DNA from 2 places in the Streptomyces sp. NPDC088554 genome. Region 2 is predicted to be linked to the other one. Evidence: riboswitches for the same ligand, from Rfam matches in the RefSeq annotation. Region 2 holds a riboswitch; the other holds the start of a gene.

Region 1 (15,801 bases), on a different contig from region 2:
GCCGCCCTCGGCGCTGTCGTCCTGCCGCTGGCCCTCACCGCCTGTTCCAGCGACAACAGCAAGGACACCAAGGGCAGCGGCGACTCGGCGACCGCCACCGAGCAGTCCGACACCAGCACGACGGACGGCGCGGCCGGCACGGGCGACAAGCCGTTCGGTACGGCGTGCGCGTCGGTACCGAAGAGCGGCGCGGGTTCGTTCGACGGCATGTCGAAGGACCCGGTCGCGACCGCCGCGTCCAACAACCCCGACTTGTCCACCCTGGTGACCGCGGTGAAGAAGGCCGGTCTGGTGGACACACTCAACAACGCGGAGAACATCACGGTGTTCGCGCCCACCAACGAGGCGTTCGCCAAGATCCCGAAGGCGGACCTGGACAAGGTGCTGGCCGACAAAGCCACGCTGACGAAGATCCTCACGTACCACGTCGTGGGCGAGAAGCTGGCCCCGAAGGCATTGGAGGACGGCACCTTCCCGACCCTGGAGAAGAGCACGCTCACCACCAAGGGTTCGGGTGAGTCCTACACCGTCAACGGCTCCGCCAAGGTCGTGTGCGGTAACGTCCCGACCGCCAACGCGACCGTCTACATCATCGACACCGTCCTGATGCCGAAGATGTGAGCCGACGGCACGCCCCCTCGTGAGGCATTCCCTGCTCCGGGTCGCCGACGGACGGCGCCCCGGAGCGCACGGCCCGTCGCGGGCCCGGACTCGGGCCGGGACACCGTAGGGATGGGCCGTCCCCCGGAAGCAGGGGAACGGCGGCGCTTTCGCCGACAGGGCGCGCTCCTGCCGGTTGGCCACGTATCGTCGTCAACCGGTTTCCGAGGGTGGTGCCAGCTCTGTCGGAGGGACCTTTCAGGGACGATCCGCCGGGTGGACGGGAAAGGCCGTGACAGAGCTGAAAGATGAGAAACCCCTGATCAGAGAGGGTTTCTCAACACTCGATGATGTTCACCGCGAGCCCGCCCCGGGCCGTCTCCTTGTACTTGACGGACATGTCGGCGCCGGTCTCCTTCATGGTCTTGATGACCTTGTCGAGGGAGACCTTGTGCGTGCCGTCGCCGCGCAGGGCCATCTTGGCGGCGGTGACGGCCTTGACCGCCGCCATGCCGTTGCGTTCGATGCAGGGGATCTGGACCAGACCGCCGACCGGGTCGCAGGTGAGGCCGAGGTTGTGCTCCATGCCGATCTCGGCGGCGTTCTCGACCTGTTCGGTGGAGCCGCCGAGGACTTCGGCGAGGGCGCCCGCCGCCATGGAGCAGGCGGAGCCGACCTCGCCCTGGCAGCCGACCTCGGCACCGGAGATGGAGGCGTTCTCCTTGAAGAGCATGCCGATGGCGCCCGCGGCGAGGAGGAAGCGGACGACGCTGTCGTCCTTCTCGGCCTCCGTGGCACCGCCCGCCGCGAAGTTCATGTAGTAGTGCAGGACGGCGGGGATGATGCCCGCCGCGCCGTTCGTCGGGGCGGTCACGACGCGGCCGCCCGCGGCGTTCTCCTCGTTGACGGCCATGGCGTAGAGGGTGATCCACTCCATGGCGTGGGTCTGCGGGTCGCCCTCGGCGCGGAGCTGGCGCGCGGAGTGGGCGGCGCGGCGGCGGACCTTGAGGCCGCCGGGGAGGATGCCCTCGCGGGCCATGCCGCGCGCGACACAGGCCTGCATGACGCGCCAGATGCCGAGGAGTCCGGCGCGGATCTCGTCCTCGGTGCGCCAGGTCTTCTCGTTCTCCAGCATGAGGGCGGAGATGGACAGTCCGGTGTCGGCGGAGAGCTTCAGCAGTTCGTCGCCGGTGCGGAAGGGGTATTTCAGGATGGTGTCGTCGAGCTTGATGCGGTCCTCGCCGACCGCGTCCTCGTCGACGACGAAGCCGCCGCCCACCGAGTAGTACGTCTTCTCCAACAGGAGGGCGCCCTCCGCGTCGTACGCGAGGACCGTCATGCCGTTGGCGTGGTACGGCAGGGCCTTGCGGCGGTGCAGGACCAGGTCGGTGTCGGGGTCGAAGGCGATCTCGTGCGCGCCGAGGACGTTCAGCCGGCCCTCGGCGCGGATCCGCTCCACCCGCGCGTCGGCGTTCTCCACGTCGACGGTACGGGGGGAGTCGCCCTCCAGGCCGAGCAGGACCGCCTTGGGGGTGCCGTGGCCGTGGCCGGTCGCGCCGAGGGATCCGTACAGCTCGGCCCGTACCGAGGAGACATGGGCGAGCAGGCCCTCGTTCTTGAGGCGTCGGGCGAACATCCGGGCGGCCCGCATGGGGCCGACCGTGTGGGAGCTGGACGGGCCGATGCCGATCGAGAACAGGTCGAAGACCGAGATGGCCACGGTGGGGGACTCCTTGAAGCTGGGTGGGTGGTACGGGGGGTACGGGGCCGGTGTCGCCCGGTGGGCGTGGTGGCCCCGTACCCCCGTGGGGTGAGCCGGTGGGCTACAGCGCCGGGTACAGCGGGTGCTTCGCGGCGAGCGCGGAGACCCGGGCCGCCAGCGCCTCGCGGTCGAACTCGGGCTTCAGCGCGGCCGCGATGACCTCCGCGACCTCGGCGAAGTCCTCGGCCGCGAAGCCGCGGGTGGCCAGCGCCGGGGTGCCGATCCGCAGGCCCGAGGTGACCATCGGGGGGCGCGGGTCGTTCGGGACGGCGTTGCGGTTGACCGTGATGCCGACCTCGTGGAGGCGGTCCTCGGCCTGCTGGCCGTCCAGCTCGGAGTCGCGCAGGTCGACCAGGACCAGGTGGACGTCCGTACCGCCGGAGAGCACGGAGACACCGGCCTCGGTCACGTCGCTCTGGACCAGGCGCTCGGCGAGGATCCGGGCGCCTTCCAGGGTGCGCTTCTGGCGGTCCTTGAACTCGTCGGTGGCCGCGACCTTGAAGGCGACCGCCTTGCCCGCGATGACGTGCTCCAGCGGGCCGCCCTGCTGGCCGGGGAAGACCGCGGAGTTGATCTTCTTCGCCAGTTCCTTGGTGGAGAGGATCACCCCGCCGCGCGGACCGCCGAGGGTCTTGTGCGTGGTCGTGGTCACGACATGCGCGTGCGGTACGGGGTTGGGGTGCAGCCCCGCGGCGACCAGACCGGCGAAGTGCGCCATGTCGACCATCAGGTACGCGCCGACCTCGTCCGCGATCCGGCGGAAGGCCGCGAAGTCGAGCTGGCGGGGGTAGGCCGACCAGCCGGCCACGATCAGCTTCGGACGGGACTCCTTGGCCAGCCGCTCGACCTCGGCCATGTCGACCTGGCCGGTGGCGTCGTCCACGTGGTACGCGACCACGTTGTAGAGCTTGCCGGAGAAGTTGATCTTCATGCCGTGGGTCAGGTGCCCGCCGTGGGCGAGGTTCAGACCCATGATCGTGTCGCCGGGGGAGAGCAGCGCGAACATCGCGGCCGCGTTCGCCTGGGCGCCCGAGTGCGGCTGGACGTTGGCGTGCTCGGCGCCGAAGAGCGCCTTCACCCGGTCGATGGCGATCTGCTCGATCACATCGACGTGCTCGCAGCCGCCGTAGTAGCGGCGGCCGGGGTAGCCCTCGGCGTACTTGTTGGTCAGCACGGAGCCCTGGGCCTCCATGACCGCGACCGGAGCGAAGTTCTCCGAGGCGATCATTTCGAGGGTGGACTGCTGACGGTGGAGCTCCGCGTCGACAGCGGCGGCGACGTCCGGGTCGAGCTCGTGGAGCGAGGCGTTCAGAAGCGGATTCGAAGACATCACAGTCCCTGGGGTGTCAGTTGCCGGAGCACGTCAGCTGCCGGAGAACTCTTTGTACTCGTCCGCGGAGAGCAGCCCGTCCGGCTCCTCCGCGACCCGTACCTTGAACAGCCAGCCGCCCGTGTACGGAGCGGAGTTCACCAGCGAGGGGTCGTCCACGACGTCCTGGTTCGTCTCGGTGACCTCGCCGGTCACCGGGGCGTACAGATCGCTGACGGACTTGGTGGACTCCAGCTCTCCGCAGGTCTCGCCCGCGGTCACCGTGTCACCCACCCCGGGAAGCTGGGCGAACACGACATCGCCGAGGGCGTTGGCCGCGTACTCCGTGATGCCGACCGTCGACACGCCGTCCTCGGCGGCCGTCAGCCACTCGTGCTCCTTGCTGTAGCGCAGCTGCTGGGGGTTGCTCATGACCTGGATTCTCCTGTACGCGGGGGTGTGGTGCGGAACTGTCGTCTTACGGATCGAGACGTTTTGGGCTGTGGGACCGGTCCGGATCACTTCTGGCGCTGGTAGAACGGCAGCGCCACGACCTCGTACGGCTCCTGGGAGCCCCGGATGTCCACGGTGACGCCCGCCGTGCCCGGCGCGGCGTGCGTGGCGTCGACGTACGCCATGGCGATCGGCCTGCCCAGCGTCGGCGAGGGGGCGCCCGAGGTGATCTCGCCCACGTCCCGGCCGTCCGCGAGCACCCGGTAACCGGCGCGCGGGACGCGGCGGCCCTCGGCGATCAGGCCGACCAGCTTGCGCGGCGGGGCGGTCGCGGCGCGCTCGGCCGCCACCGCCAGGGCCGTACGCCCGACGAAGTCGCCGCCGTTCGACGTCTTCCCGAACTTCACGACCCGGCCGAGCCCCGCGTCGAACGGGGTCAGGGCGGTGGACAGCTCGTTCCCGTACAGCGGCATGCCGGCTTCGAGGCGGAGCGTGTCGCGGCAGGACAGCCCGCACGGCATCAGGCCGACGTCCGCGCCCGCCCCGGTCAGCGCCTGCCAGAGCGGCTCCGCGTGGCGCGGCTCGACGAACAGCTCGAAGCCGTCCTCGCCGGTGTAGCCGGTGCGCGCGATCAGCGCGGGGACCCCGGCGACGGTGCCGGGCAGGCCCGCGTAGTACTTCAGCCCGTCGAGGTCCGCGTCGGTGAGGGACTTGAGGATGCCGGGGGACTCGGGGCCCTGGACGGCGAGCAGCGCGTACGCGTCGCGGTCGTCCCGTACCTCCGCGTCGAAGCCGTCGGCGCGCGCGGTCAGGGCGTCCAGCACGGTCTGCGCGTTGGAGGCGTTGGCGACGACCATGAAGGTGTCCGGGGCGAGCCGGTAGACGATCAGGTCGTCCAGGATGCCGCCGTCCTCGCGGCAGATCATGGTGTAGCGGGCCCGGCCCACGGCCACGGCGCCGAGATCGCCGACCAGCGCGTGGTCCAGGAGATCGGCGGCGGCCGGTCCCGACACGGTGAGCTCGCCCATGTGGGAGAGGTCGAAGAGCCCCGCGCGGGTACGGACGGCCCGGTGCTCGTCCCGCTCGCTGCCGTACCGCAGCGGCATGTCCCAACCCGCGAAGTCGGTCATGGTCGCGCCGAGCGCCCGGTGTACGGCGTCGAGCGCGGTCCGGCGGGCGGGCGCGGCGGGGCTATCGCTGAGGGGGGCATGGCTCATTGTGTGACTCCCAGGGCATGACAGAGAGGACGGTCCTCCCCATCTGTCATCGGAACCTGAGAGGTTCATCACGACCACACGTACTGAGGTCATGACTTGCACCTTGGGTGGAGCCGCCGAAACGCGGCCCGCTTTTCAGATATGCCTCATCCACGCGGTTCGGGGCCTGAGAGATTCAAGGGAGGAACTTGCTCCTTCGGCGCCCGGCGCACTGGGTGACCGGGACTCTCCCGCGCGGATTCAAACGGCCGGTATGCAGTTGACGCGCACATTGTCGCACGCATCGCCCCACCATGGGGTGGCCAGTGGACGACTCGCCCGCAGGGGCGAAGAGCTTGCGGGATATTACCTTCTCTTTACACTTCGTGGGCAAGGGTCGTGGACAACGGCGTGGAACAGGCCGGCCGGGCTGACAGAGCTGACAGGGGGACGGCGATGATGACGCAGGGCTTCGGGGCGTACGCGACGACCGCGGGAGTGCCCGTACAGCAAGGCGTGCCGCACGGCGCACAGCAGGACGCGACCGCCGGCGGAGCGGCGCCCCGCGCGACCGTGCCCACCGTCCGGGACCTGAGAGGGCGGGGCGGCGCGGGACCGGCCGGCCTGGTCTTCGCGGCGGGGGACGTCGTCGTCGTCTCCGGTCTGCCCGGCAGCGGCAAGTCCACCCTGATCCGGCGCGTCGCGAACGGCGGCGGGATCGACTCCCAGGACGCCAGGGACCGCTGGGCGCGCCGGATGCCGCCGGGGCTGCCGTACGCCGTCTACCGCCCGCTGGTCCGGCTCGCGCACTACGCCGGGCTCCGCCGCGTGCTCGCCTCCGGCGCGAGCACGGTCGTGCACGACTGCGGGACGCAGACCTGGGTACGGAGCTGGCTGGCCCGCGAGGCCCGCGCCCGGGGCCGGCTGCTCCACCTCGTCCTGCTGGACGTCGCGCCCGAGGTCGCGCGCCAGGGCCAGCGCGAACGCGGGCGCGGCGTCTCCGGATACGCCTTCGCCCGCCACCGCCGCGCGGTCGGCCGGCTCCTCGCCGAGGCCGAGGCGGGCCGCGCGCCCGCGGGCTGCGCCTCGGTGACCCTCCTGGACCGGGACACGGCCGACGCGCTCCGGGTGATCACCTTCCCCTGAGGCCGCCCGGCACATGAGGGGGGCACCGCGACGCTGCCCCCCTCATGTGCCGGCGGTCTAAGGTGCTGCCCCAGGGCCGAGGGCGGCGGAAGACAGCGAGTGGAAGCAGCGGTGACAACAGTGAATACGGCATGGCCGGGCAACGAACTCGAAGAGGTGCTCACCGCCTCGCACGGCGCCGTGGGCGCGGGCGGCCGGCTGATCGAGGTGCTCGGCCGCAGCGAGGTCTGGATCCCGCTGCCCAATGGCGGCGGACCCGACAGCCGCTCCCTCGATCTGCCGACGGTGGAGATCGGCGGCGCCGCGTACGTCCCGGTGTTCAGCTCGGCGCAGCAGTTCCGCCAGTGCGCCGGGGAGCACATGGCGTTCACGGTCGCCCCGGCCCGGGAGTTCGCCCGGGGCCTGCCCCCGCAGCTCGGGATCGCGGTCAACCCCGGCGGGGCGGTCGGCGCGCCGCTGCCGCCGCCCGCCGTCGCGGAGCTGTGCCGGACGGGCCGCACCCCGCTCGACGGCGCCGCGAGCGGCGGCCGGGTCCGGCTCTTCGAGCCGGACTGGCAGGACGACCCGGTCGACTTCCTCGCCGCCGCCGCGGCCGAGTTCGAGGCGTCCGGCGTGGTGCTCTCCGCCCGCCGCGCGCTCGCCAGCGTGGAGGGCGCGCCCCCGGTGCTCTTCGTCGGCGTACAGCTCTCCGCCTGGACGGCCGACCAGCAGGGTGTCCCGATGGACGCGCTCGGCCGGGCGCTCGGCCGGGTGCCCGTCGGCTGGCCGGTCAACCTCCTGCTGCTGGACCTGGCACAGGACCCGGTCGCCGACTGGCTGGCGGCCAAGGTGCGACCGTTCTACCAGCGCGGTTAGGACGGGGGTGGGGGGCCGGGGCCGTGTCGCGGGGGTACGGGCCGCGCGCGCGGGTACGAGTTGAGGAGAGCGGCCCCGGCCCGTCTGCGCGGTGGGCACACCTGGCGTCAAGTCTGTGTCAGTACGGCCGCCTAAGCTGGTTTGATGGCCGGGCCGTCGCACCGTGTGCCCGAGGGCGCCCGGGTGGGCCGGGCGAATGGTGGATCGAAGAGGGGCGGGACCCAGAGTGAGCGCGTCAGGCACCGCGGCGGCCGGACAGGTCGAGCACATGCTGCGCCAGGTGACGCCGGGACGGTACGACGCGTACGAGGCGCTCCTGCGGGCCCTGGCCGAGGAGAGCGTCTGGATGCTGCTCTGGCACGGCCGGTCGGGCTCGCCCGACGCCCAGTACGGCAACATGGAGATGGACGGCCTCGGCTACGCCCCCTGTGTCACCTCGGCCCAGGAGCTGGCCGCCAGCGGCTGGACCCGCGCCCACGAGGTGGTCACGGGCCGCGACATCGCCCGCGCCCTCTACCCCGACCGCTGGGGGATCTGGCTCAATCCGCACGCCCCCGGCGGCGGTGTCGGCATCCCCTGGCTCGATCTGCGCCGGATCGCCACCGGCCTCGACCGGATGCCCGCGGGACCGCTGCGCCTGTCGGAACCGGCCATCCAACTGCCCCAGTTCTACGCGTTGTTGACGCAGAACGCGCACCACACCCCGGCCGTCCGCGCGCTGCGCCGGGCCTGGGTGCAGCCGGCGCTCGGCGTCCCGTATCTCGCCATCGGCCTCGACCTGTACGACACGAGCCCGGCCTCCGTCGACTCCGTACGGGCGATGATGCGCCAGTCGGTCGCCGCCGTCCCGGACGGGCTCCCGGTCTCCACCGTTGCGATGTCCGACGAATACGACCCGGTAACAATGTGGCTGCGCGCCCATTCCCGCCCGTTCTACGACCGCGAGGCGCACGCGGCGCCCGGCTCCCCCGACCGGCCCGCCGGATACGGCTATCCGCCGCCGGCCTCCCGCGCGTACTGACACAGCGCCCGCCGGGGCCGTGACCGTGGCCGTATACGGCCGGGGAACGCGAAAGGTTCAGACCAAGGTACAGTCCGGGGCGGCCGGAAAGGCGCGCCCGTACGGAGGGCTGTCCCGGCGGATCGCGAACCGTATCGCTATGGTCAAATTTCGGTATAAAAGAGCGGGTTGAGCGCCCCGGCGGATCCGGTGCCCCGGTGGCCGTCGAGGTCCGCTGAGACGCGGGCGTTGTCCGTATAACGGCACCCCTTTCCTCGCATCACGGTTGGGCAACCATTGGCCGTGAAGGGTGGCGGGCGATCGCGGGTGGTTGAAGACTCCGTGCAGCACGGGCCCTCGGCACGCACTAGTGTGCGATGCGCTCAAAGAAGCAGTTCCCCCGAATCCGGGGGATCACCATGCATGTACGAAGTGAACGAGCCGCTGCAGCGGCGGTCATGGGCCGGCCACCGTCGGCCGAGAGGGGTCTCCAGCGCAATGACGGCACCTATCGAGACCACCGGGTCGGCGGCGCAAGCTCCGCCGGAAGCGGTCCTGGAGGGCGCCGGGGGCAAGCAGATCGAGGGTCGTTCGCTCGGCCGGATCGCGTGGACGCGTTTCAGACGGGACAAGGTCGCCATAGCGGGCGGCGTCGTCGTGATCCTGCTGGTCCTTGTCGCCGTACTGTCCAAGCCGATCCAGGCGGTCTTCGGGCTCGACCCCAACGCCTTCAACCAGGATCTCGTCGACCCCATTCTGCTGGCCCCCAAGGGTGGCTTCGGCGGCATCAGCTGGGACCACCTGCTGGGTGTCGAGCCGCAGACCGGGCGCGACATCCTGGCCCGCATCATCGAGGGCTCCTGGGTCTCGCTGGTCGTCGCGGCCGGCTCCACCCTGCTCTCCGTCGTCATCGGTGTCGTGATGGGCGTCGTGGCGGGCTTCTACGGCGGCTGGGTCGACAGTGCCATCAGCCGGCTGATGGACACGTTCCTGGCGTTCCCGCTCCTCCTGTTCGCCATCGCGATCTCGGCTTCGCTCCAGGGCAAGGCGTTCGGCCTGGAAGGGCTGTCGCTCCGTATCGCCGTACTGATCTTCGTCATCGGCTTCTTCAACTGGCCGTACATCGGACGCATCGTGCGGGCGCAGACGCTGAGCCTGCGCGAGCGGGAGTTCGTGGAGGCCGCGAGATCGCTCGGCGCCCGCGGCCCGTTCATCCTTTTCCGTGAGCTGCTGCCGAACCTGATCGCGCCGATCCTCGTGTACGCGACCCTGCTGATCCCCACCAACATCCTCTTCGAGGCGTCCCTCAGCTTCCTGGGTGTCGGTATCGCTCCGCCGCAGGCCTCCTGGGGAGGCATGCTGTCCACTGCGGTCGATCTGTACCAGGTCGACCCCATGTTCATGGTCATTCCCGGCATGGCGATCTTCATCACCGTGCTGGCCTTCAATCTGCTGGGGGACGGGCTGCGCGACGCACTCGACCCCCGTGGCAAGTAATCGCGGCCCCGCCGCACCGGTACCCGGTCCAATTCGAGGGGACTTTCCCAGGTGAACAGCAGAAAGACAGCATCGGCGATCGCCGTGACGCTGGCGGTGGCGCTGGGCGCGACCGCTTGCGCCAGCGGCGACAGTGGCAAGGACAACGGCGGCGGCAACGCGAAGGCCGACGCGGGCCTCAGCAGCATCGTCAACGCGAGCACGAAGAAGGGGGGGACGGTCACGTACGAGCACTCCAGTGGCCCCGACTCCCTGGACCCGGGCAACACGTACTACGGCTGGGTGCAGAATTTCTCGCGGCTCTACGCGCGTTCCCTGGTGACCTTCAAGCCGGCCGCCGGCAAGGAGGGCCTCCAGGTCGTCCCCGACCTGGCGACCTCGCTCGGCAAGGCCAGCCCGGACGCGAAGACCTGGACGTACACGCTCCGTAAGGGCATCACGTTCCAGGACGGCACCGAGATCACCTCGGCGGACGTCAAGTACGCCATCGAGCGCTCCAACTTCGCGCCCGAGGCCCTGTCCAACGGCCCGACCTACTTCAAGTCGTACCTGGAGGGCGGCGAGAAGTACAAGGGTCCGTACAAGGACAAGTCCAAGGACGGTCTCCAGTCCATCGAGACCCCGGACAAGTACACGATCACGTTCAAGCTGAACAAGCCGTTCGCGGACATGGACTACCTCGCGGCGTTCTCGCAGACGGCTCCGGTCCCGCAGAAGGCCGACACGGGCGCGGACTACGTCCAGAAGATAGTCTCGTCGGGCCCGTACCAGTTCTCCTCGTACAGCGAGAGCCGTGGCGCGACGCTCGTCCGCAACCCGGAGTGGGACCCGAAGACGGACCCGATCCGCAAGGCGCTGCCGGACAAGATCGAGCTGAAGTTCAACGTCAACGCGTCGACGATCGACGAGCACCTGCTCAACGACTCGATCACCGCTGACATCGGCGGCACCGGGCTCCAGTCCAAGACCCAGCCCAAGGTGCTCGTCAAGCCGTCCGAGAAGGCCAGGACGGACAACCCGTACGCGGGCGCGCTCCAGTACCTGGCGATCAACGTCAACGTGAAGCCGTTCGACAACATCGAATGCCGCAAGGCCGTGCAGTACGCGGTGGACAAGGCCGGCATGGTCGACTCCATCGGCGGTTCGGTCAAGGGCGAGCCCGCGACCACGGTGATCCCGCCGTCGGTGGCCGGTTACCAGAAGTTCGACCTGTACCCGACCGCGGGCAACAAGGGCGACGCGGCCAAGGCCGAGGAAGCCCTCACCGCGTGCAAGCAGCCGAAGGGCTTCAACACCGTGCTGACCGCGCGGTCCGACCGTCCTGACGAGGTCACCGCCGCCACCCAGCTCCAGGAGAGCCTGAAGAAGGTCGGCATCAACGCCGAGATCAAGACCTTCCCGGCCGACAAGTACTTCACGGACTTCGCCGGTTCGCCGAAGTGGGTGCACGACAACAAGGCCGGCCTCATGATGATGGCCTGGGGCGCCGACTGGCCGACCGGCTTCGGCTTCCTCGACCAGATCGTGAACGGCGCGGCGATCAAGCCGTCCGGTGGCACGAACCTGATGGAGCTGAACGACCCGAAGATCAACAAGGCGCTGACGGACGGCATCGGCACGGTCGACGCCACCGCCCGCGGCAAGAAGTGGGGCGAGGTCGACAAGCTGGTCATGGAGAACGCCTCCGTGGTCCCGCTGTTCTACCGCAAGAACCTGCTGTACCGCCCGGTGTCCGCGACCAACGTCACGGTGGCCGAGGCATACCTGGGCATGTACGACTACGCGCTCATGGGCTCGTCCAAGTAACGCGGGCCCTCCGTCCCAGGGCCTGTCGGTCCTTCGCGGGACCTGGAACACCCCTGACACCTCGTAACACCTGTACATCAAACAGCACCCCCCGAAAGGCAGGTGAAGGTGCCGGGTCGTACGGGCGCACCCCGCCCGTACGACCCGGCACCGCACGGCTGTGGCTGCGTACATCATCCGACGCGTCTTCGCCGCGGTGTTGCTGCTGCTGGTGGTCAGCGCAGTCACGTTCGCGATCTTCTTCCTGGTTCCCCGCCTCGGCGGGCAGACAACCGACTCGCTGGCCGCCCAGTACGTCGGCAAGGGCGCCGATCCGGCGTCCATCGCCGCCATCAAGGCGAACCTGGGGCTCGACCAGCCCCTGTATCTCCAGTACTGGCACTTCATCAAGGCCATCGTGGTCGGCGCCGAGTACAACTTCGGCCCCAACCCCTCGGTCTGCAACGCGCCGTGCTTCGGCTACTCGTTCAAGACGCATGTCGAGGTCTGGCCCGAGATAGTCCAGCGCGTCCCGGTCACCCTGTCGCTCGCCATCGGCGCGGCGGTCATCTGGGTCATCTCCGGCGTCTCGATCGGCGTGCTCTCCGCGCTCAAGCCCGGTTCGGTCTTCGACCGCGTCGCCATGGGCATCGCCCTGGCCGGCGTCTCGCTGCCGATGTTCTTCACCGGTCTGGTCTCCCTCGCCCTGTTCAGCTTCCACTGGACGATCTGGCCCGACCTCCAGTTCGTACCGTTCACCGAGAACCCCGGTGAATGGGCCTGGAACCTGGTCCTCCCCTGGTGCACGCTCGCCTTCCTGTACTCGGCGCTGTACGCGCGGCTCACCCGCGCGGGCATGCTGGAGACCATGGGCGAGGACTACATCAGAACGGCGCGGGCGAAGGGCCTGAAGGAGCGCAAGGTCGTCGTCAAACACGGTCTGCGCGCCGCGCTCACCCCGCTCGTCACCATCTTCGGCATGGACTTCGGGCTCCTGCTGGGCGGCGCCGTCATCACCGAGGGCGTCTTCTCCTTCCAGGGGCTGGGCCAGTACGCCATCCAGGGCGTGACCCGCAGCGACCTGCCCATCGTGATGGGCGTGACGCTGGTCGCCGCCTTCTTCATCGTTCTCTGCAATCTGCTGGTGGACCTCGTGTACGCCGCGATCGACCCCCGGGTGAGGCTCTCATGAGCGACGTGAGCAAGACGGACACGAACGCGGCAGAGGCTACGAACGGCGGTGCGGACGCGGCCGAGGGCGCCTCCACCGACGGTGGTTCGGCCACGGGCAAGAAGTTCCTGTCCGTACGGGACCTGCGCATCCACTTCGACACCGACGACGGCCTCGTGAAGTCCGTCGACGGCGTCAGCTTCGACCTCGAAGCGGGCAAGACCCTCGGCATCGTCGGCGAGTCCGGCTCCGGGAAGTCCGTGACCTCGCTGGGCATCATGGGGCTGCACAACTCCGAGCGGGCCCGGATCTCCGGTGAGATCTGGCTGGACGGCGAGGAACTGATCGGCGCCGGACCCGAGCGGGTCCGCCGGCTGCGCGGCCACAAGATGGCGATGATCTTCCAGGACCCGCTGTCGGCGCTGCACCCGTACTACAGCATCGGCGCGCAGATCGTGGAGGCGTACCGCGTCCACAACCCCGTCGACAAGAAGACGGCCAAGAAGCGCGCCATCGAGATGCTGGACCGGGTCGGGATCCCCGAGCCCGCCCGGCGCTACAACGACTACCCGCACCAGTTCTCCGGCGGTATGCGCCAGCGCGCGATGATCGCCATGTCCCTGGTCAACAACCCCGAGCTGCTGATCGCCGACGAGCCGACGACCGCCCTGGACGTGACCGTCCAGGCGCAGATCCTCGACCTCATCCGCGATCTCCAGAAGGAGTTCCACTCGGCGGTCGTCATCATCACCCACGACCTGGGCGTCGTCGCCGAGATCGCGGACGACCTGCTGGTGATGTACGCGGGACGCTGTATCGAGCGCGGCGCGGCGGAGAAGGTCTTCTACCAGCCGCAGCACCCCTACACCTGGGGCCTGCTGGGCTCGATGCCCCGTATCGACCGGGAGCAGACCGACCGGCTGGTACCCGTCAAGGGCACCCCGCCCAGCCTGATCAACGTCCCGTCCGGCTGCGCCTTCCACCCGCGCTGCCCGTACGCGGACGTTCCCAAGGACAACCTCACCCGCACCGAGCGTCCGAACCTGCTGGAGATCACCGACGGACACTTCTCCGCCTGCCACATGTCGAAGGCGGAGCGGGAAAAGATCTGGACCGAAGAGATTGCGCCGAAGCTGTGACTGACCCGAAGAAGCAGATCCCCGCGCAGGCGTCGGTGGCCCCGGACGGAGCCGAGCCGATCCTCAAGGTCACCAACCTGGTCAAGCACTTCCCGATCACCAAGGGCGTGCTGAAGCGCAAGGTCGGCGCGGTCCAGGCGGTCGACGGACTGTCCTTCGACGTACGCGCGGGGGAGACCCTGGGCGTCGTCGGCGAGTCGGGCTGCGGCAAGTCGACCATGGGCCGGCTGATCACCCGGCTGCTCGAACCGACCGGCGGGAAGGTCGAGTTCGAGGGCAAGGACATCACTCATCTGTCCACCGGGGCGCTGCGTCCGCTGCGCCGTGACATCCAGATGATCTTCCAGGACCCGTACGGCTCCCTGAACCCGCGCCACACCATCGGCGGGATCGTCTCCACGCCCTTCAAGCTCCAGGGCATCGTGCCCGAGGGCGGTGTGAAGAAGGAGGTGCAGCGGCTGCTGGAGCTGGTGGGCCTCAGCCCCGAGCACTACAACCGCTACCCGCACGAGTTCTCCGGCGGCCAGCGCCAGCGCATCGGCATCGCGCGCGCCCTGGCGCTCAACCCGAAGCTGGTCGTCGCCGACGAACCGGTCTCGGCGCTGGACGTCTCGATCCAGGCCCAGGTGGTGAACCTGCTGGACGACCTCCAGCAGGAGCTGGGCCTGACGTACGTGATCATCGCGCACGACCTCTCGGTCATCCGCCATGTCTCGGACCGGATCGCGGTCATGTACCTCGGCAAGATCGTCGAGCTGGCCGACCGGAAGGCGCTGTACGAGACCCCGGCGCACCCGTACACCAAGGCGCTGCTCTCGGCCGTACCGGTGCCCGACCCGAGCAGGCGCGGCGGCAAGAGCGACCGGATCCTGCTCAAGGGCGACGTGCCGTCCCCGATCTCGCCGCCGAGCGGATGCAGGTTCCACACCCGGTGCTGGAAGGCGACGGACGTCTGCAGGACGACCGACCCGCCGCTCCTCCAGATCGCCCCGGGCCACCAGACGGCCTGCCACCACCCGGAGACGGTGACGGTGGAGGCGGGGCCGCGCGAGACGGTCGAGCTGGCGTCACCGGCCGAAAGCCCGGAGCCGGCCGTGGCCGCGGACTCCGCCGTGGCCGCGGACTCCGCCGTGTCCGCGGACTCCGAGGTCGCGGACTCCGAGGCCGCCGGTTCCGCGGACGCCGACAACAAGTAGTCCGTGCTCGATCGCCGGACGGGCCCTCCAGCCCGTCCGGCGATCGAGGACAGATCGGGTGTGCCGCGCCGAACAGGCACAATGTGCCGGTGTTCCATGACCTCTTCACGCCCTCCGTCCAGCACGCGCTCGACCTCGTAGGGATCTTCGTCTTCGCGATCTCCGGCGCCCTGCTCGCCGTACGCAAGAACTTCGACGTCTTCGGCATGGCCGTGCTGGCCGAGATCACCGCGCTGGGCGGCGGGCTGCTCCGGGATCTGGTCATCGGGGCGGTGCCCCCGGCCGCGTTCACGGATCTCGGGTACTTCTCCATGCCGCTCGTGGCGACCGCGCTGGTGTTCTTCCTCCACCCCCAGGTCGAGCGCATCCAGGGCGCGGTCAACGTCTTCGACGCCGCCGGGCTCGGCCTCTTCTGTGTGACGGGCACCACCAAGGCGTACGAACACGGCCTCGGGCTGACCTCCTCGACCGTGCTCGGGCTCGCGACGGCGGTCGGCGGGGGCGTGCTGCGGGACGTACTCGCCAACGAGGTGCCCTCGCTGCTGCGCTGGGACCGTGATCTGTACGCCGTCCCCGCCCTGGTCGGCGCCTCGATGGTGGCGATCTTCATCCGCTTCGACGCGCTGAACGGGGCGACCAGCACCCTCGCCGTCCTGACCGCGTTCGCGCTGCGGCTGCTCGCGATGCGCTAC
Region 2 (15,801 bases):
AGCGGGTCGAAGAGCCCGAGCGGGATCACTTCGGCCAGCGTGTCCTCGTCCTCTTCCGGCTCCTCCGGGGCGGCTTCGTGCTGCGGCTCCAAGAGAGGCGCTGGCGTTGCCGCGGTTGCGGCCTTGGTGCGGGCGGCGACGCGGCGGTCGGCCTTGTCGGCTTTGGCCTTGCGGGGCTTCTTCTCAGGCGGCCGGGCGGGGCCGGCGTGTGCGCGGGCGAGCAGGTCAGCGACGGCCTGGGCGAGCTCTTCCTCGGTGGCCTTGGGCAGTTGATGGCTCACGTGGTCCCAGGCCAGGTCCCCGAACGGGACCGGGGCCCGGTTCAAGTGCTTCCAGGTTGCCTTCACCCAGCCGCCGCCCGCGCGGTGGTCGCGGACCCAGACGTAGGAGGCGTCGTAGGGGTCGCGGTGAACCTCCCAGAGCCCGCGCTTGGCCGTGACACCGGAATCACGTCGTCGCATCGGCCCGAGCTCGGGGCTGTCGTAGGTGCGGTTGTTGACCTTGATGCCGTAGGAGTTGACAGCCCGCCAGGCCGCGGGCAGGAGCTCCACATAGTCGTCGCCGCTGAGCGCGACCGGAACGTAGCCGCTGGCTTCGACTAGGGCGGCGTACTTCTGATTCGGCGTGAACAGCCGGCCGGGGTGGTCGGGGTCACGCAAGCCGTCGTGCGGACGGTTCTGCCAGTGCGCGACGATCCACTCGTCCAGCAGTTCCTGCAGCTCGGGCAGGGACCACAGGTTCTCTTCCTCGGGGCGGCGGCCGCGACGGTCGGTGTTACGGCCGGTGAAGCCCGGCAGGAACTGGGCGAACTGGAGGGAAACGGTGTCCAGCATCTTCTCGATGTGGCCCTTCTGGAAGGGCGCCCCCTTCAAGGTGGGCTGGAAGTCGATCTCCAGGAAGCGGCAGGAGGAGCGGAAGTTGCGGGAGATGAACACCTTCCCGTGGTCGCAGACGATGCTCTCTGGGACGATCACTGGCTTCGCAGCCGCGTGCTCCAGCCGTTCGTCCAGGGCCAGCAGCCTGCGGTGGGGCAGCACCGAGCGGGACATCTTCAGTGCGTCGACCCAGCCAGGCCGCATCAATTCCGGGGTGACCGTGCGGGCCAGCAGGATGCTCGCGTCGACCGACTTCGTCGTCGGCCGCAGCACCGCCGCCGACAACGTCCTGGTCGCGACGTCGATCATCCCTGTGATCTCGACCTTGCCGACGACCCCGTTGTCCAGGCGGACCATCACGTCCAGCGGGCTGGAGTCGATCTGCATGACCTCGCCTGGCGCCGACACCGTCAGCTGGCCGAACGGAGCGTTGGCCCCATGTGCCACCGAACGGCGGGTGCGGGCCGAACCGGTCGCGTGGGTGCCCTTCGTGAGCTTCTCCAGCAGCCGGTAGAGCGATCGCCGCGACGGCAGCGCGACCTCCTCTTCAGCCGCCTGATCTGCGGTGTTCCGCAGGATCTCCAAAGTCCGCCAGATCAGGTAGGCCCCGTTGCGGGTCGATGCGTCGACGCCTTCCGAGATGGCCTGCCGCATCGCGGTCACGAGTTCCTCGGGCGCCTCCCCGAACTCCTTGCGCTTGCGGACCGGCCGGTGATCGGCCAGCCCTACCAGGCCGTCCGCGACGTAGCGGCGTCGTCGCCAAGCGACCGTACTGGGCCTGACCTGGTGCCCGAGCGCGGTCAGCTCGGCCGCTTTCACCTTCTCCCGAGACGTCACCGACGACCCTGGCCCGTAACCGGGCCGCGGCTCGGCCCCGGGCTCCGCGTCCGGCGCCAGCCCGTGCAGCACCTCCAGGATGTGGCCCTCCCACCAAAGGGCCAGCGTCACAGCCTCCGGGGGAAACCCGTCCAGCAGCCCCACGGCGGGCAGAGGCCGACGCTCGGACTGGAACAGGACCTCGAAGTCGGCTGCCTCGAACAAGTCGATCAGCGCGACCACCCGGTGGGAGGACTCCTCGTCCTCCAGCATCACCACTTGGGCCGTGATCTCGAGGACCCCCCTGACCTGGCCGTCGAACCGGATCCGCTGACCCACCGCGAGACCCGGCGGTCGAGTCAGTCCACTCATGTGACCGCCTCCGTCCAGACAAGACTGTGAGTCTCCATCACCTCAGTGACCAGGTCCGTCACCAGAACGCCCGACCACAGCAGGTGGAACAGCACCGGCAGGACCTGCAACCGGTCACCCACCGCCTTCGCACCGTCCCAGAGCGGCTTCGGCTCGCGGAACACCTCTCGCAGCCCTTCCGCGATCCAGGCGGGATGACCGCATCGAGCCCGCCGGAAACGGGCCAGCCAGCGGACGTTGGCCATGAACACCGGCTCCGGCCGGCCCACCCAGTCGAACTCCCATCCCACCGTCCTGCATGCTTCCTCAGTCGCGGCGAAGGCATCCTTCGTCACGTCGTCCATGTCGTCCTCAGCGCGGACGTCGACGACGCGGGCCCGGCCATCGGCCAGACGGACGAAGTAGTCCGGAGCGTGCCGACGACCACCGGACTGATCGCTCCAGTGGAGCCAGAACGGCTGTGAGGCAATGCCGATGACCTGCGGATCGCGGTCCAGCAGCACCAGCCGGTCACGCTCGAGCCAGGACTCGTAGCCGACATGGTCCCGAAGCGTCGTCGAGTAGTACCAGCCCGCGAACCCTCGGGCCTCCTTGCGCCAGCTGAACTCGCGGACCGGCTCGATCTCCTCGAACCGCACGTCCCAACTCGACCTCAACGACTCACGCCGACGGCGGCCACCATCAAGAAAGGCCAGTTCAAAGGCCGAGAGCGCTCGCAAATCGTGCGCCTGAGCTAACTCTCCCACCCGCCACCAACCATGACCGAGGCCCGACGACTCAAAGTTCAGTGGCACAAACTAGCGTCGCTCAATCTTCGTTGGCAATCGCTCAAGGTTCGCTGTCACAGGTCAAGCGGCCGGCCGCCGGATGCCATCGGCGGGCGGGTCGGCGGGCAGGGCGGCGATGTCGGTGGCGCACTTCTCCGCGATCCTCCGCCGTCCGGGTTCCAGCGGGGCGGTGAGTTCGTCGCCGTCGCCCTCCCCGTACGCGGGTATCACCTTGAACCGCTTGATCTGCTCCACCCGGGACAGCTGCCGGTTGCCCCTGGCCGTCAGCAGCCGGGCCGGTTCGCCGACGGCGCGGCCCAGGAGCGCCGCGGCGGAGCGCAAGCCCGTACGCGTCGGGTATCTCCGCCCGCATGGCCGTCAGCGCGTCCCGCGCCAGCGCATCGCTCCGGGCGGGATCGCTTCGGCGGCATCGGTCAGGGCGGCGACGCGCGAAGGGCGACCCGTCATGGCCACACCCTGGACGCGGCTACGCGGGCAGCGGACGGTCACTGACGACATGTTTCATGACAATGGTCGAGGTCAGCCGTTGGACACCCGGCAGAGTGGTCAGCTCCTGGTCGTACAGCCGCTGGAAACCCCCCAGATCGGCGGCCACGACACGCAACAGGTAGTCGGGTTCGCCGAACAGGCGCTGAGCCTGTACCACATGCGGGAGCTCGGCCACGGCCCGCTCGAAGGAGGCGACGGTGTCACGGTCCTCCCAGCGCAGGGTGACGAACACCAGGGCCTCGAAGCCCAGACCGACGGCGACAGGGTCCACGACGGCGCGGTAGCCACGGATCGCGCCGGTACGTTCCAGGTCACGCAGGCGTCGGTGACACGGCGAGACGCTCAGGCTCACCCGGGCGGCCAGCTCGGTGACCGTCAGCCGACCGTCCTGCTGTACCTCGGTAAGAATCTTTCGATCCAGCTCATCCATGGAGATGATTATCCCCGGAAAACACAGAATCCGAGAAAAAGAAAGAAACACTTTCGCCATAAAAGCATCTAATCTCCCTCTGTGACAGAGAACGTGAGAGGGATAAATCCAGCATGGACATGAGCACACTGGCGGCTTTCCTGGCGGTGGACCTCCTGCTGGTGTTCACACCCGGCGCGGACTGGGCCTACGCCATCTCGGCAGGACTGCGGAGCCGGTCGGTGCTCCCCGCGGTCACCGGACTGGTCGCCGGGTACGCCGGATACACCCTGCTCGCCGTGGCCGGTCTGGTGGTGGTCGTCGCGAGTTCGCCGAACCTGCTCACCGCGCTGACCGTCCTCGGCGCCTGCTATCTGATGTGGCTCGGCCGGGGCGTACTGGCGCGTCCGGCCGTCCCCACCGCCGCCGCGGAGACCATGGCCGCCTCCGGCTGGCGGGTCATGCTGAAGGGCGCCGGGATCAGCGGCCTGAACCCCAAGGCGCTGCTGCTGTACTTCTCCCTGTTCCCCCAGTTCATCGACCCCACGGCAGGCTGGCCCGTCGCCGCCCAGACCGGCCTGCTCGGCGTCCTCCACATGGCGAGCTGCGCCGTCGTCTATCTCACCGTGGGCCTGCTGGCCCGTACCGTGTTGCGGGCCAGGCCCGCGGCGGCACGTGCCGTCACCCGCGCCAGCGGCGCCATGATGATCGCCATCGGCGGGTTTCTTCTCATCGAGCGCCTGGCCGGATGACGCCCGAAGGAGAGACGAAGAGAGACATGGAAGACCCGACACCACAGGAACAGGCGAGTCCCGAGGTACGGGAGCGTATCCGGACCAGTTTCGAACGGCAGGGGCTGATGGAGCATCTCGGCGCCCGCCTGACACACATCGCACCCGGATGCGTACACATCGCGCTCCCCCACCGGCCCGAAGTGACCCAGCAGAACGGCTACTTCCACGCGGGAGCGACCAGTGCCATCGCGGACAGCGCGGGCGGCTACGCGGCGTTCACACTGTTCCCCGAGAACACCGCGGTGCTCACCGTGGAGTACAAGATGAATCTGCTGGCGCCCGCCGTGGGCGATCACATCGAGGCCATCGGGACCGTCCTGAAATCCGGCCGGACCCTGACCGTGTGCAGGCTGGAAGTGTTCGGCGTCCAGGGCGACTTGAGGACGCTCGTCGCAGCGGGCCAGCAGACACTGATGCGTGTGACCGGATCCGAACAGCGGAAGTAGCGGCCGAGGAGCCGCCACCTGCCGGGCACCGGCTCAGGAGCCGCACACCACCGGCTCCTGAGCCGCCCCACCCCGTACCACCGAAGGTCCGGACGGCGCGGGTACCCCGCCCACAGCAGAACCCATCCACAATCAGGCCACCGCTCCCCGATTGGCCTTGGCCGGGTAGCCGGCCCGGCTCCTACGCTCGGGCCATGCGCATCCGAATCGTCGACGCCTTCGCCGACCGCCCCTTCACCGGCAACCCCGCCGGAGTCCTGCTCCTCGACACCGACAGCTTCCCCGACACCGGCTGGCTCCAGCGGGTGGCCGCCGAGGTGAATCTCTCGGAGACCGCCTTCGCCCACCCCCTGCCGCCCGGTGGCGACGCCGACTGGGCGCTGCGCTGGCTCACCCCGACCACCGAAGTGGACATGTGCGGCCATGCCACTCTGGCCACCGCGCATGTGCTGCACTCCACCGGGCAGGCCACCGGCGCGATACGTTTCGCCACCCGTTCGGGGGTCCTGGGCGCCGTCGCGCACGAGGATTCCTCCCTGACCCTGGACTTCCCGACCTCGTCCCTGACGCCGGTCGAGGTCCCGGAGGGGCTGGCGGCTGCGCTGGGCGCCGAGCCCGCCGCGGTGCACGACACCTCGGAGCACATCGGCGACCTGCTGGTGGAGCTGGCCGACGAGCGGACCGTACGCGCGCTTGCCCCCGATCTCCCCGCGCTGACCGCGCTCTCCCGGCGCGGCGTCATCGCCACCGCCGCCGCCGAGGACCCGGCTCTCGGCTACGACTTCGTGTCGCGCGGTTTCTTCCCCGCGGTCGGCATCGACGAGGACCCGGTCACCGGCAGCGCCCACACCGCGCTCGCCCCGTACTGGTCGGCACGGTTCGGCCGTACGGAACTGACGGGCCGCCAGGGCTCCGCCCGTACCGGATTGGTCCGCACCGCACTGCGCGGCGGGCGGACCCTGCTCACCGGTCGGGCGGTCACGGTCATCGACGGCGAGCTGCTCAGCGCCCCCTGACGCGGCGGGCCCGCTACAGCGTGGGCAGCCAGTCCACCTTCCCCGCCAGCAGCGCGTACCCGACGAACGCCCCGATATCGAGCAGCGCGTGCGCCACCACCAGCGGACCGACCCGCCCCCAGCGCCGGTACAGGAAGACGAACACCACGCCCATCACCATGTTGCCGATGAAGCCGCCGATCCCCTGGTACAGGTGGTACGAGCCACGCAGTACCGAGCTGCCCACCAGGGCGGCCATCGGCGTCCACCCCAGCTGCCCCAGCCTGCGCAGCAGATATCCGACGACGATGACCTCTTCCAGTACGGAGTTCTGCACCGCGGAGAGGATCAGCACCGGGAACTTCCACCACACGTCCGGCAGGGACTCCGGCTCCACCGTCAGATTGAACCCCGCCGCCTGCATGACCAGGTAGAACGCCAGCCCGGCACTGCCGATACCGGCCGCCACCAGCGTGCCGCGCCCCAGGTCCCGCCCGGGCCACCGGCGGTCGAAGCCGAGGTCCCGCAGCCCGCTGCCCTCCCTCAGCAGCAGATGCGCGACGAGCGCGACCGGCACCAGGGCCGTACTGATGTAGAAAAGCTGGAGCGCGAGATCGAGCCACGGCCGGCCGGGCGCCGCCGACGCGTTGAGCCGGGCGGCCTGCTCGTTCAGCGCCTGCGGCGCCGTGAGCGAACCGATGAATCTGATCAGCGCCCCCACACCGCTCGCGCCCAGCGAGAGCGCCAGTACGAGCAATGTCTCGGACCGCAAGGTCCTGCGCGAGATGGCCTCCTGTGAACCGAAACCGTCCACCCGCCCCGCCTCCGCCTGCACACCCGCCTCCAGTTGAGTCATCCGTTGAGCGATCCCACACGTCCCGCTTGAGCAATCCCGCCTCATGGCTTTCACCGTGCCGTCAGGGTCTCGCATGCGAGTACGGAGATCGCGAGAGCACCGGGAGCCGGGAGCCCGGTGCCGGCGCACCGCCTTTTGCCCACCCTTCACGAAGAAGGAGGGGCACCACTGTCATGGGACGTCACAGCTTGCCCGACGCACGGGCGAGGCGCGCGGGCAGGTCCCATTCGCCGCGCGCGGCGGTCTGCTGTCCTTCTCCTCGTCGTACAGCAGGGCCCCAGGCAGTCACGTCTCGTCGCGTCCTCGGACATCGCCCCCACGCTGGACGAGATCGCCGGCCGGGCCCGGCTCTCCCGGGTGACCTCGGACGGCCACTGTCGCGACATCCGGGTCACCGCCCATCGGCCGGTGGGAGTTCAGCACCCGGCTCGACGGCGCCGAGGACTGCCGCGGGCTGGAGCGGACGGCCCGGCCGGGCGACCCCGTGCAGGGCGGTGTCACCCACCGCACACGGCTGCGAGCGCCGGCCGACCCGGCGGCATCCCGTCCGTACTCCTGCGCGCGCTCACACTCTCCACCGGGCCGTCCGTACGCTGACGCGAAGGACCCGACGAACCCGGCGGAGAGCTGGGCACCAAGAACCCGGCGGAGGCCAGAGAGCCGAAGCCGCTGACCGCCGCCCCCTCCTCAGCTCATGGCGCGCCCCCGTCGGACCGCCCCGGGAACCCCACCGGCCAGGTGTGCACCGGCTCGCCCCGGTGCATCAGCTCGCAGTACCGGCGGGTGGTGGCGGCCAGCGCGGCCTCCCGCCCGAGCCCGGCCTCCAGCGCCCGGTGGAAGGTCTCCACCTGCCAGGAGGCCCCGTTCATCCGGCGCTTGCACCGCTCCTCGATCACCCCGAGGTAGAAGTCCCGGTCCGTGGGCTCGATCTGCCACGCGTCGAGCCCCGCCGCGGCGAGCGGCAGCAGTTCGTCACGTACGAGCTTGACGACCGGAACGGCGGTGATCCCGCCGCCCCGCCCCGGGCGCGGCCAGCGCAGCTCGGCGTCGATGCCATGGCGGCAGGCTGTGTCGAAGTTCGCCTCGGCCTCGGCGAAGGACAGCCGGCTCCATACCGGCCGGCTGTCCTCGGCCAGCGCCCGTACCAGCCCGTAGTAGAAGGCGGCGTTGGCGATCACATCGGTGACCGTGGGGCCCGCGGGCAGGACACGGTTCTCGACGCGCAGATGCGGGACGCCGCCCGCCACCTCGTACACCGGCCGGTTCCAGCGGTAGACCGTACCGTTGTGCAGCGCCAGCTCCTGGAGGTCGGGCACCCCGCCGCTGTCGAGGATCCGCAGCGGGTCCTCGTCGTCGCAGATCGGCAGCAGCGGGGGGAAGTAGCGCAGGTTCTCCTCGAACAGCTCGTACGCGGAGCTGATCCAGCGCTCCCCGAACCAGGTCCTGGGGCGCACCCCCTGTGCCTTCAGCTCCGGCGGCCGGGTGTCGGTGGCCTGTTCGAAGAGCGGCGGCCGGGACTCCCGCCACAGCTCGTGGCCGAACAGGAACGGCGCATTGGCACCGAGTGCCACCTGCACGGACGCCACGCACTGGGCCGCGTTCCACACATCGGCGAAGCGGTCGGGCGTGACCTGGAGGTGCAGTTGTACGGAGGTACAGGCGGCCTCGGGGGTGATCGACGTCGATGTACAGGTGAGCCGTTCCACCCCCTCGATGTCCAGGGTGAAATCCTCGCCCCTGGCCGCGACCATCTGCTCGTTGAGAAGTGTGTAGCGGTGGACGTCCGAGATATTGGCGGTGACCGCGTCCTGCTGGGTGAGCGTCGGAAGAATTCCGATCATCACGATGCCCGCGTCGACCTCGGTCGCTTTACGGTGCGCATATCCGAGGCCGGTTCGCAGTTCCTCCGCGAGTTGATCGAGAACACGGCCGCCCAGCCGATGCGGCGCCACATTTACTTCCATGTTGAACATTCCGAGTTCGGTCTGGAAATCACCGCTCGCGATGCGCTTCAGGACCTCCGCATTCATCATGCGGGGCATCCCGTCGGAGCCCGCGAGATTCAACTCGATCTCCAGGCCCATCAGATTCTTGGGCTGATCGAACCTCTCGTCCGCCAGGAGCCGCTCCAGCACCGTCAGGCACTGCTGGAGCTTCCTGCGGTATTTCTGCCGATCGGACCGGTCGCAACCGTCCGCTTCGACCTTCTCCCCCATCGAAGTTTCCCTCCTCGAGTGGGCAGCCCGCGGCAGCGGCCGCTCGCGTCACGATCGATAATGCCCACACCGAGTGATCCGTAACGTTCCGCCGACCCGTTGGCCGACTCCCCCCGGTAGGGCGGCGACCCACGGCCGTACGGCACATTCCTTCGGCATGGCGTGGCGTTCCCTGACGACTGCCCGACCCGCAACGGAAAACGCCGATGAGTTTCAGCCGTCCCCACTCGGCCAATCGCACCAGGCCAGCACCGTGCGTTCACCGTTCATCGGGAGAAGACGCGCGAGAGATGGACTCAATACCGCCTTGCCCGCAATATCCGGGACGGCTAGAAGAAACATGGCGTGAACACGTGTCGTATAAACTCGGCTGCGAGGCAGAGAGCAGGCGTCCGGCCATACCGCCCCGAGGCCCGCCTCTGACCACGTACACCGACTGCGATGTTCGCACCGGTCACCGGCACACGAACCACCTCACGCGTCACCCTGTCTCCTGAGTGAGAGGCAACCCACCATGCCGCTGCATGTACCCCCGGCCCCAGCGCCCGCCCTGCGCAGCGTTCTCGCGGCACTCAGTTCCCCTACCGCCGTGCGCGATCCACGCACCCCCGCTCTCCAGTCCGTCCAGGGACCGCTGAGCCCGGAGAACCCTCTTCCCGTCCATGTTCTCGACCTGCTCGCCCCGGCCGCCCCGGCCGCCGGTACGTCCGAGGCCGACGGCCGCGTCCCCCGGACCCGGCTGGCCGGCTGGCGCTTCCTGATCCACAGCGGCGACCGTGCCGTGGCCGCCGCCGACACCATGCTCACCGCAGACGGCTGGACCTTCTCGCGCTTCTTCGAGGGCCCCTACCTCGCCGCCACGGAGCGCGCGCTGCGCCAGGCCGAGAGCCTGTCGACGGCGTACCAGCCACGGCTGCTGTCGGTGCCCGAGCTGTACATGCTCACGCTCTGGCTGCACGGGGACACGGGGGCCGACGCGTCCACGGGCTCCCCCGCCGCCGCCGACATCCTGGTGCCCCTCGCTCCCGCTCCCCCGGGCATCGCCGCACACCGTCCGCACCGGGTCGCCGAGCTGCTGCCGATGATCGGGCTGCGGCTCGCCCCGCCCCCACTGCTCCGTACACCGGCCTGAACGGCTCCGTACACCCGCCGGAACCACTCCGTACGCCCGCCCGCCCTACCGTCTTGACCGGTCCTTCCGTGCCCCGCGGCCCCGACAGCCGCGGGGCACTCCTCTGACCATCCGGACTAGCCCGGTCGGGCCACCCCTAACCACCCGGAAAGACAGCCAAGTTGAGCTGAACCGTCCGGCCGGGTGACACGTCCTTAAGCAAAGGAAAGCTCTGCCGCGAAATACCTGCGGATTACCGTCCGTAGGGCAACACTAGGACCGGACCAGAGAGATACGGGGGGCGGCCATGACCACATCGAGCCGCGGGACACTCACTACGACACAGCGAAAGAACCCACCCATGTGCCAGCACCAGCCAGTCTGCCCGACAGCCGACTCCGCCGACCGCGATGCCGCACGACTGATGGCGCACCACCCGGAGCAGGGCTGGAGTCTGCTGTGCAACGGCGTTCTCCTCTTCGAGGACACCGGCGAACTGCTGCCCGACGGAAAGATCATCGCCCCGCACCGGCCGCTGCGGCCCGAGCAGGTGGCGACGGCGGCCTGACACCGCCCGCGAAAAAGGGGCCGGCCCGGAGAACATCCTCCGCACCGGCCCCCACGTATGTCCCCGGCCCGTCGGCCGGGATCGGCCTGCCCTGATCAGTGCTCGTACGCCTCCAGCGGCGGGCAGGAGCAGACCAGATTACGGTCGCCGAACGCGCCGTCGATACGGCGGACCGGCGGCCAGTACTTGTCCGCGGCCGTGACACCGGCGGGGAAGACCGCCTCGGCGCGGCTGTACGCGTGCTCCCACGCGCCGCCCAGCGCGGCCGCCGTGTGCGGCGCGTGACAGAGCGGGTTGTCGTCCGCGGGCCACTCGCCCGAGCCGACCTTCTCGATCTCCGCGCGAATCGCGATCATCGCCTCGCAGAAACGGTCGATCTCGGCCAGGTCCTCGCTCTCCGTGGGCTCGATCATCAGCGTCCCCGCGACGGGGAACGACATCGTCGGCGCGTGGAAGCCGTAGTCGATCAGCCGCTTCGCGATGTCGTCGACGCTGACGCCGGTGGCCTTGGACAGCGGGCGCAGATCGACGATGCACTCGTGCGCGACCAGCCCGTTCGGACCGGTGTAGAGCACCGGGTAGTGCGGCTCCAGCCGCTTGGCGATGTAGTTGGCGGCGAGCACGGCGACCTGCGTCGCCCGCTTGAGCCCCTCGCCGCCCATCAGCCGTACGTACGCCCAGGAGATCGGCAGGATGCCTGCGGAGCCCCACGGCGCCGCCGAGATCGGCCCCACCCCCGTCGCGGGCCCGGCCGCCGACTGCAGGGGGTGGTTGGGGAGGTACGGGGCGAGGTGGGCCCGCACCCCGACCGGACCGACCCCGGGGCCGCCACCGCCGTGCGGGATGCAGAACGTCTTGTGCAGGTTCAGATGGGACACGTCCGAGCCGAACCGGCCCGGCCTGGCCAGCCCCACCAGCGCGTTGAGGTTGGCGCCGTCCACGTACACCTGGCCGCCCGCGTCGTGCACGGCCGCGCAGATGTCGCCGATGTGCTCCTCGAACACCCCGTGCGTGGACGGGTAGGTGACCATCAGGACGGCCAGCTCGGGGCCGTACTGCTCGATCTTGGCGTGCAGGTCCTCGACATCGACGTCGCCGTCCTCGCGCGTCTTGACGACGACGACCTTCATCCCGGCCATCACCGCGCTCGCCGCGTTCGTGCCGTGCGCCGAGGACGGGATGAGACAGACCGTACGCCCGGTGTCGCCGTTGGCCCGGTGGTACGCCCGTACGGCGAGCAGTCCGGCCAGCTCGCCCTGCGAACCGGCGTTGGGCTGGAGGGACACCGCGTCGTACCCGGTGACCTCGGCGAGCCGCTCCTCCAGCTCGCGGATCAGCGTCAGATAGCCGCCCGCCTGCTCGGCCGGGGCGAAGGGGTGCAGCGCGCCGAACTCGGGCCAGGTGACCGGCTCCATCTCGGTGGTCGCGTTCAGCTTCATGGTGCAGGAGCCGAGCGGGATCATGCCCCGGTCCAGCGCGTAGTCACGGTCGGCGAGCCGGCGCAGATAGCGCAGCATCGACGTCTCGGAGCGGTGCTGGTGGAAGACCGGATGCGTCAGATACTCGTCGGTCCGCAGCAGCTCCGTCGGCAGGGCGTCCTCGGTCGTCCCGTCCAGTGTCTCGACATCGCCCTCGACCCCGAAGGCGCTCCACACGGCCGCCAGTTGGGCGCGCCCGGTCGTCTCGTCGCAGGCGAGGGAGACCAGATCGGCGTCGACCTGACGGAGGTTGACCCCGCCCGCCCTGGCGGCGGCGACCACCTCGGCGGCCCTGCCGGGGACCCGGAGGGTCAACGTGTCGAAGTACGAGCCGTGGACGACCTCCACCCCGCCCGCCCGCAGCCCGCCGGCGAGCACCGCCGCGTACCGGTGCGTGCGCCGGGCGATGGAGCGCAGCCCCTGCGGGCCGTGGTAGACCGCGTACATCCCGGCCATGACGGCGAGCAGCACCTGCGCGGTGCAGATGTTGCTGGTGGCCTTCTCGCGGCGGATGTGCTGCTCACGGGTCTGGAGCGCCAGCCGGTACGCCTTGTTGCCGTCGGCGTCCACGGAGACCCCGACCAGCCGGCCGGGCAGGCTGCGCGCGAACTTCTCGCGTACGGCCATGTATCCGGCGTGCGGTCCGCCGAAGCCCATCGGCACGCCGAAGCGCTGGGTGGTGCCGACCGCGATGTCCGCGCCCAGCTCGCCGGGCGAGGTGAGCAGCGTCAGCGCGAGCAGATCGGCGGCGACGGTGACGACGGCACCGAGGCCGTGCGCCCGCTCGACCACGGCCCTGATGTCCCGTACGGCCCCGGAGGCGCCCGGGTACTGGAGCAGCACGCCGAAGACGCCCCGCTCGGCGACCTCGTCCGGGATGCCCCCGCTCAGGTCCGCGACGACGACCTCGACCCCGGTCGGCTCGGCGCGGGTCTCGATCACGGCGATGGTCTGCGGCAGCGTGTCCGCGTCGATCAGGAAGACACCGCCCTTGACCTTGCCGACGCGGCGGGACAGCGCCATCGCCTCGGCCGCCGCCGTGCCCTCGTCGAGCAGGGAGGCGCCGGAGGTGGGCAGGCCGGACAGCTCGGCCACCATGGTCTGGAAGTTCAGCAGGGCCTCCAGCCGGCCCTGCGAGATCTCCGGCTGGTACGGCGTGTAGGCCGTGTACCAGGCGGGGTTCTCCATGACGTTGCGCAGGATCACGGGCGGTGTGAAGGTGCCGTGGTACCCGAGCCCGATCATCGGCGCGAGCACCTGGTTGCGGTCGGCGAGCGCGCGCAGCTCGGCCAGGACCTCGGCCTCGGTACGGGCCTCGGGGAGCCGCAGCGCCTCGGCGCTCCTGATCACATCGGGCACGGCGGCGGCGGTCAGCTCGTCGAGCGAGCCGTAGCCGACCTGCGCCAGCATCTTCGCCTGCGCCCCGGTGTCGGGGCCGATGTGGCGCCGCTCGAAGGGGATGCCTCGCTCCAGCTGGGAGAGCGGAGTGCGGTGGGCGTTCATTACGGAGGCCTCCTGGTCAGCATGACCTGCGAGGGGCACCAGGACGCGGGTGCCCGGACGGCCTCCCCCTCTGTCATCTGACCTGAGAGTTTCACCGGGCCGCCCAGGAGCGGTCCGGCTTTCACCGTCGGTGAGAGCGATGCCGTCGGCACCGCTCTGCTTTCCAGAGTGACCTCGTCCGCGCGGTACGGGGGCCTGAGAGATTCCGGGGAGGATTTGCTCCTTCGGCGCCTCCGGCAGTCTCACCGGAGGACTCTCCCGCACGGGATCAGCAGCCGTTCGCCAGCCTACCAGCGAGGCTCTGGGGAGAACTTTCGAGTGGACGCCACTAAGAATCTGCCTTTTTGTAGTGCCTACGAACAGTTGCGACCAGTTGGAGGGAACGTGGAGACCGATATCGATCCGCGCGGCCTGATAGGGCGCAAGGCGTTCGACCGGGACGGCCGCAAGCTCGGCACGGTGGACGAGGTCTATCTGGACGACGCCACCGGCGTCCCGGAGTGGGCGGCCGTCCGTACCGGTCTGTTCAGCCGGGACGCGTTCATCCCCCTCGCCCCCAGCACCCTGGCCGCCGACGGCCTGCGGGTCCCTTTCGAACGGGCACTGATCAGGGACGCCCCCGACTTCGGGGTCGGCCGCCATCTCTCCCCCGACCAGGAGCTCCAGCTCTACCACCACTACGGCCTCGCCCTCCCCGATGCCGGGCCGCCGGAGCCCCCCACGTCCCGCGCGGACCGGCGGGACTCCGACCGCGACTTCGGGCGGCTGGCCGGCCAGGAGGACTGAGGCCCCCTGGTGCCGGGCAGGGCCCGCCCGGGCCCGTCCGGCACCAGGGGCAGCGGCTCGGACAGCTCCAGCTCGGGATCGTCGGTCCAGAAGGTCCGCACCCGTCCGGGCGCGGACCCCGGCTCCTCGAACCGCACGGTGACCCTCCGCAGCCCGCTGCCCTGCACCCAGCCCGCGCCGAACGCGCTGTGGCGCACATCGTGACCGGCCGGGAAGCGCCGCTCGGCGAGCGTCCCCGCGGACACGTCCGCGGGCTCCTCTGCGGCCCCGTCGAGCACCTCCTCGACGTCCGTCGGCTCCTGCGCGTCCGTGGCGGCAACCCGTTCGGCCGCGGCCTGCGCGAACAGATCCTCCTGGGTGTAGTCCGCGAGCCCCGTCACGCCGACCCCCAGCAGCCGTACCCCGCCCGTGGTGTCCACCGACTCCAGCAGCCGCCCCACGGCCTCCCGCACCACTCCCGGGTCGTCGGTGGGCCCTCTGAGGGTCTCCGAACGGGTCAGCGTGGAGAAGTCGTACCGCCGCACCTTGAGGACGACGGTACGTCCCGAGTGCCCGGCGGCCCGCAGCCGCCGCACACACCGGTCCGCGAGCCGGTCGACCTCCGCGCGCACCCGCACCCGGTCGTGCAGATCGGTGTCGAAGGTGTCCTCCACCGACACCGACTTCGTCTCGCGCTCGGAGACCACCGGCCGGTCGTCGTACCCCCGCGCCATCCGGTACAGCGAGGCGCCGTGCGCCCTCCCGACCAGCCGCACCAGCTCGTCCTCGCCCGCCTCGGCCAGGTCGGCGACCGTGGTCATCCCGGCCCGGCGCAGATGCTCCCCGGTCGCGGGCCCCACCCCGGGCAGCGTCCGCACGGACATCGGTCCCAGCAGCTGGCGCTCCGTGCCCGGCTCTATCAGGACCAGTCCGTCGGGCTTGGCCAGCTCCGAGCCGATCTTCGCCAGCATCTTGGAGCCCGCGAGCCCCACCGAGCCGCTGAGTCCGGTGACCGCCCTGATGTCCCGGCGCAGCCGCTCGCCCGCCGCCCGCGCCGAGGCCGTGTCATGGGCCGAGCCGCCCGCCTCCAGGTCCACGAATGCCTCGTCCAGGCTCAGCGGCTCCACCAGCGGCGACAGCCTGCCCAGCAGCTCCATCACCTGCTCGCTGACCGCGCGGTACAGCGCGAAGCGCGGCACGAGATACGCCGCGTTCGGCGCCAGGCGTCTCGCCTGGCCCATCGGCATCGCCGAGTGCACCCCGAACCGCCGCGCCTCGTACGAGGCCGTGGAGACCACCCCGCGCGGCCCCAGGCCGCCC

The links. A riboswitch is a leader RNA that binds a small molecule or an ion and turns the genes downstream of it on or off. The one in region 2 is predicted to bind glycine.
Region 1: linked by a shared signal. The riboswitch ahead of gcvT (glycine cleavage system aminomethyltransferase GcvT) and the one ahead of gcvP (aminomethyl-transferring glycine dehydrogenase) in region 2 are both predicted to bind glycine.

Annotation. Positions count from the first base shown of each region.
Region 1 is NZ_JBIVMF010000001.1:224,897-240,697, forward strand. Features, by position in the region: gene ACIP8W_RS00825 (fasciclin domain-containing protein) at 1-621, shown strand, start outside; gene ACIP8W_RS00830 (L-serine ammonia-lyase) at 938-2,320, opposite strand; gene glyA (serine hydroxymethyltransferase) at 2,424-3,692, opposite strand; gene gcvH (glycine cleavage system protein GcvH) at 3,726-4,103, opposite strand; gene gcvT (glycine cleavage system aminomethyltransferase GcvT) at 4,190-5,341, opposite strand; glycine riboswitch at 5,487-5,584, opposite strand; gene ACIP8W_RS00850 (AAA family ATPase) at 5,777-6,466, shown strand; gene ACIP8W_RS00855 (enhanced serine sensitivity protein SseB) at 6,587-7,321, shown strand; gene ACIP8W_RS00860 (enhanced serine sensitivity protein SseB C-terminal domain-containing protein) at 7,548-8,342, shown strand; gene ACIP8W_RS00865 (ABC transporter permease) at 8,820-9,818, shown strand; gene ACIP8W_RS00870 (ABC transporter substrate-binding protein) at 9,870-11,624, shown strand; gene ACIP8W_RS00875 (ABC transporter permease) at 11,785-12,795, shown strand; gene ACIP8W_RS00880 (ABC transporter ATP-binding protein) at 12,792-13,913, shown strand; gene ACIP8W_RS00885 (ABC transporter ATP-binding protein) at 13,910-15,109, shown strand; gene ACIP8W_RS00890 (trimeric intracellular cation channel family protein) at 15,199-15,801, shown strand, end outside.
Region 2 is NZ_JBIVMF010000036.1:8,858-24,658, reverse strand. Features, by position in the region: gene ACIP8W_RS29005 (Mu transposase C-terminal domain-containing protein) at 1-2,063, opposite strand, end outside; gene ACIP8W_RS29000 (TnsA-like heteromeric transposase endonuclease subunit) at 2,060-2,809, opposite strand; gene ACIP8W_RS28995 (hypothetical protein) at 2,912-3,172, opposite strand; gene ACIP8W_RS28990 (Lrp/AsnC family transcriptional regulator) at 3,318-3,770, opposite strand; gene ACIP8W_RS28985 (LysE family translocator) at 3,884-4,501, shown strand; gene ACIP8W_RS28980 (PaaI family thioesterase) at 4,528-4,989, shown strand; gene ACIP8W_RS28975 (PhzF family phenazine biosynthesis protein) at 5,184-6,005, shown strand; gene ACIP8W_RS28970 (CPBP family intramembrane glutamic endopeptidase) at 6,019-6,840, opposite strand; gene ACIP8W_RS28965 (glutamate--cysteine ligase) at 7,533-9,056, opposite strand; gene ACIP8W_RS28960 (hypothetical protein) at 9,571-10,188, shown strand; gene ACIP8W_RS28955 (DUF5999 family protein) at 10,529-10,735, shown strand; gene gcvP (aminomethyl-transferring glycine dehydrogenase) at 10,831-13,716, opposite strand; glycine riboswitch at 13,890-13,987, opposite strand; gene ACIP8W_RS28945 (PRC-barrel domain-containing protein) at 14,101-14,502, shown strand; gene ACIP8W_RS28940 (DNA polymerase IV) at 14,394-15,801, opposite strand, start outside.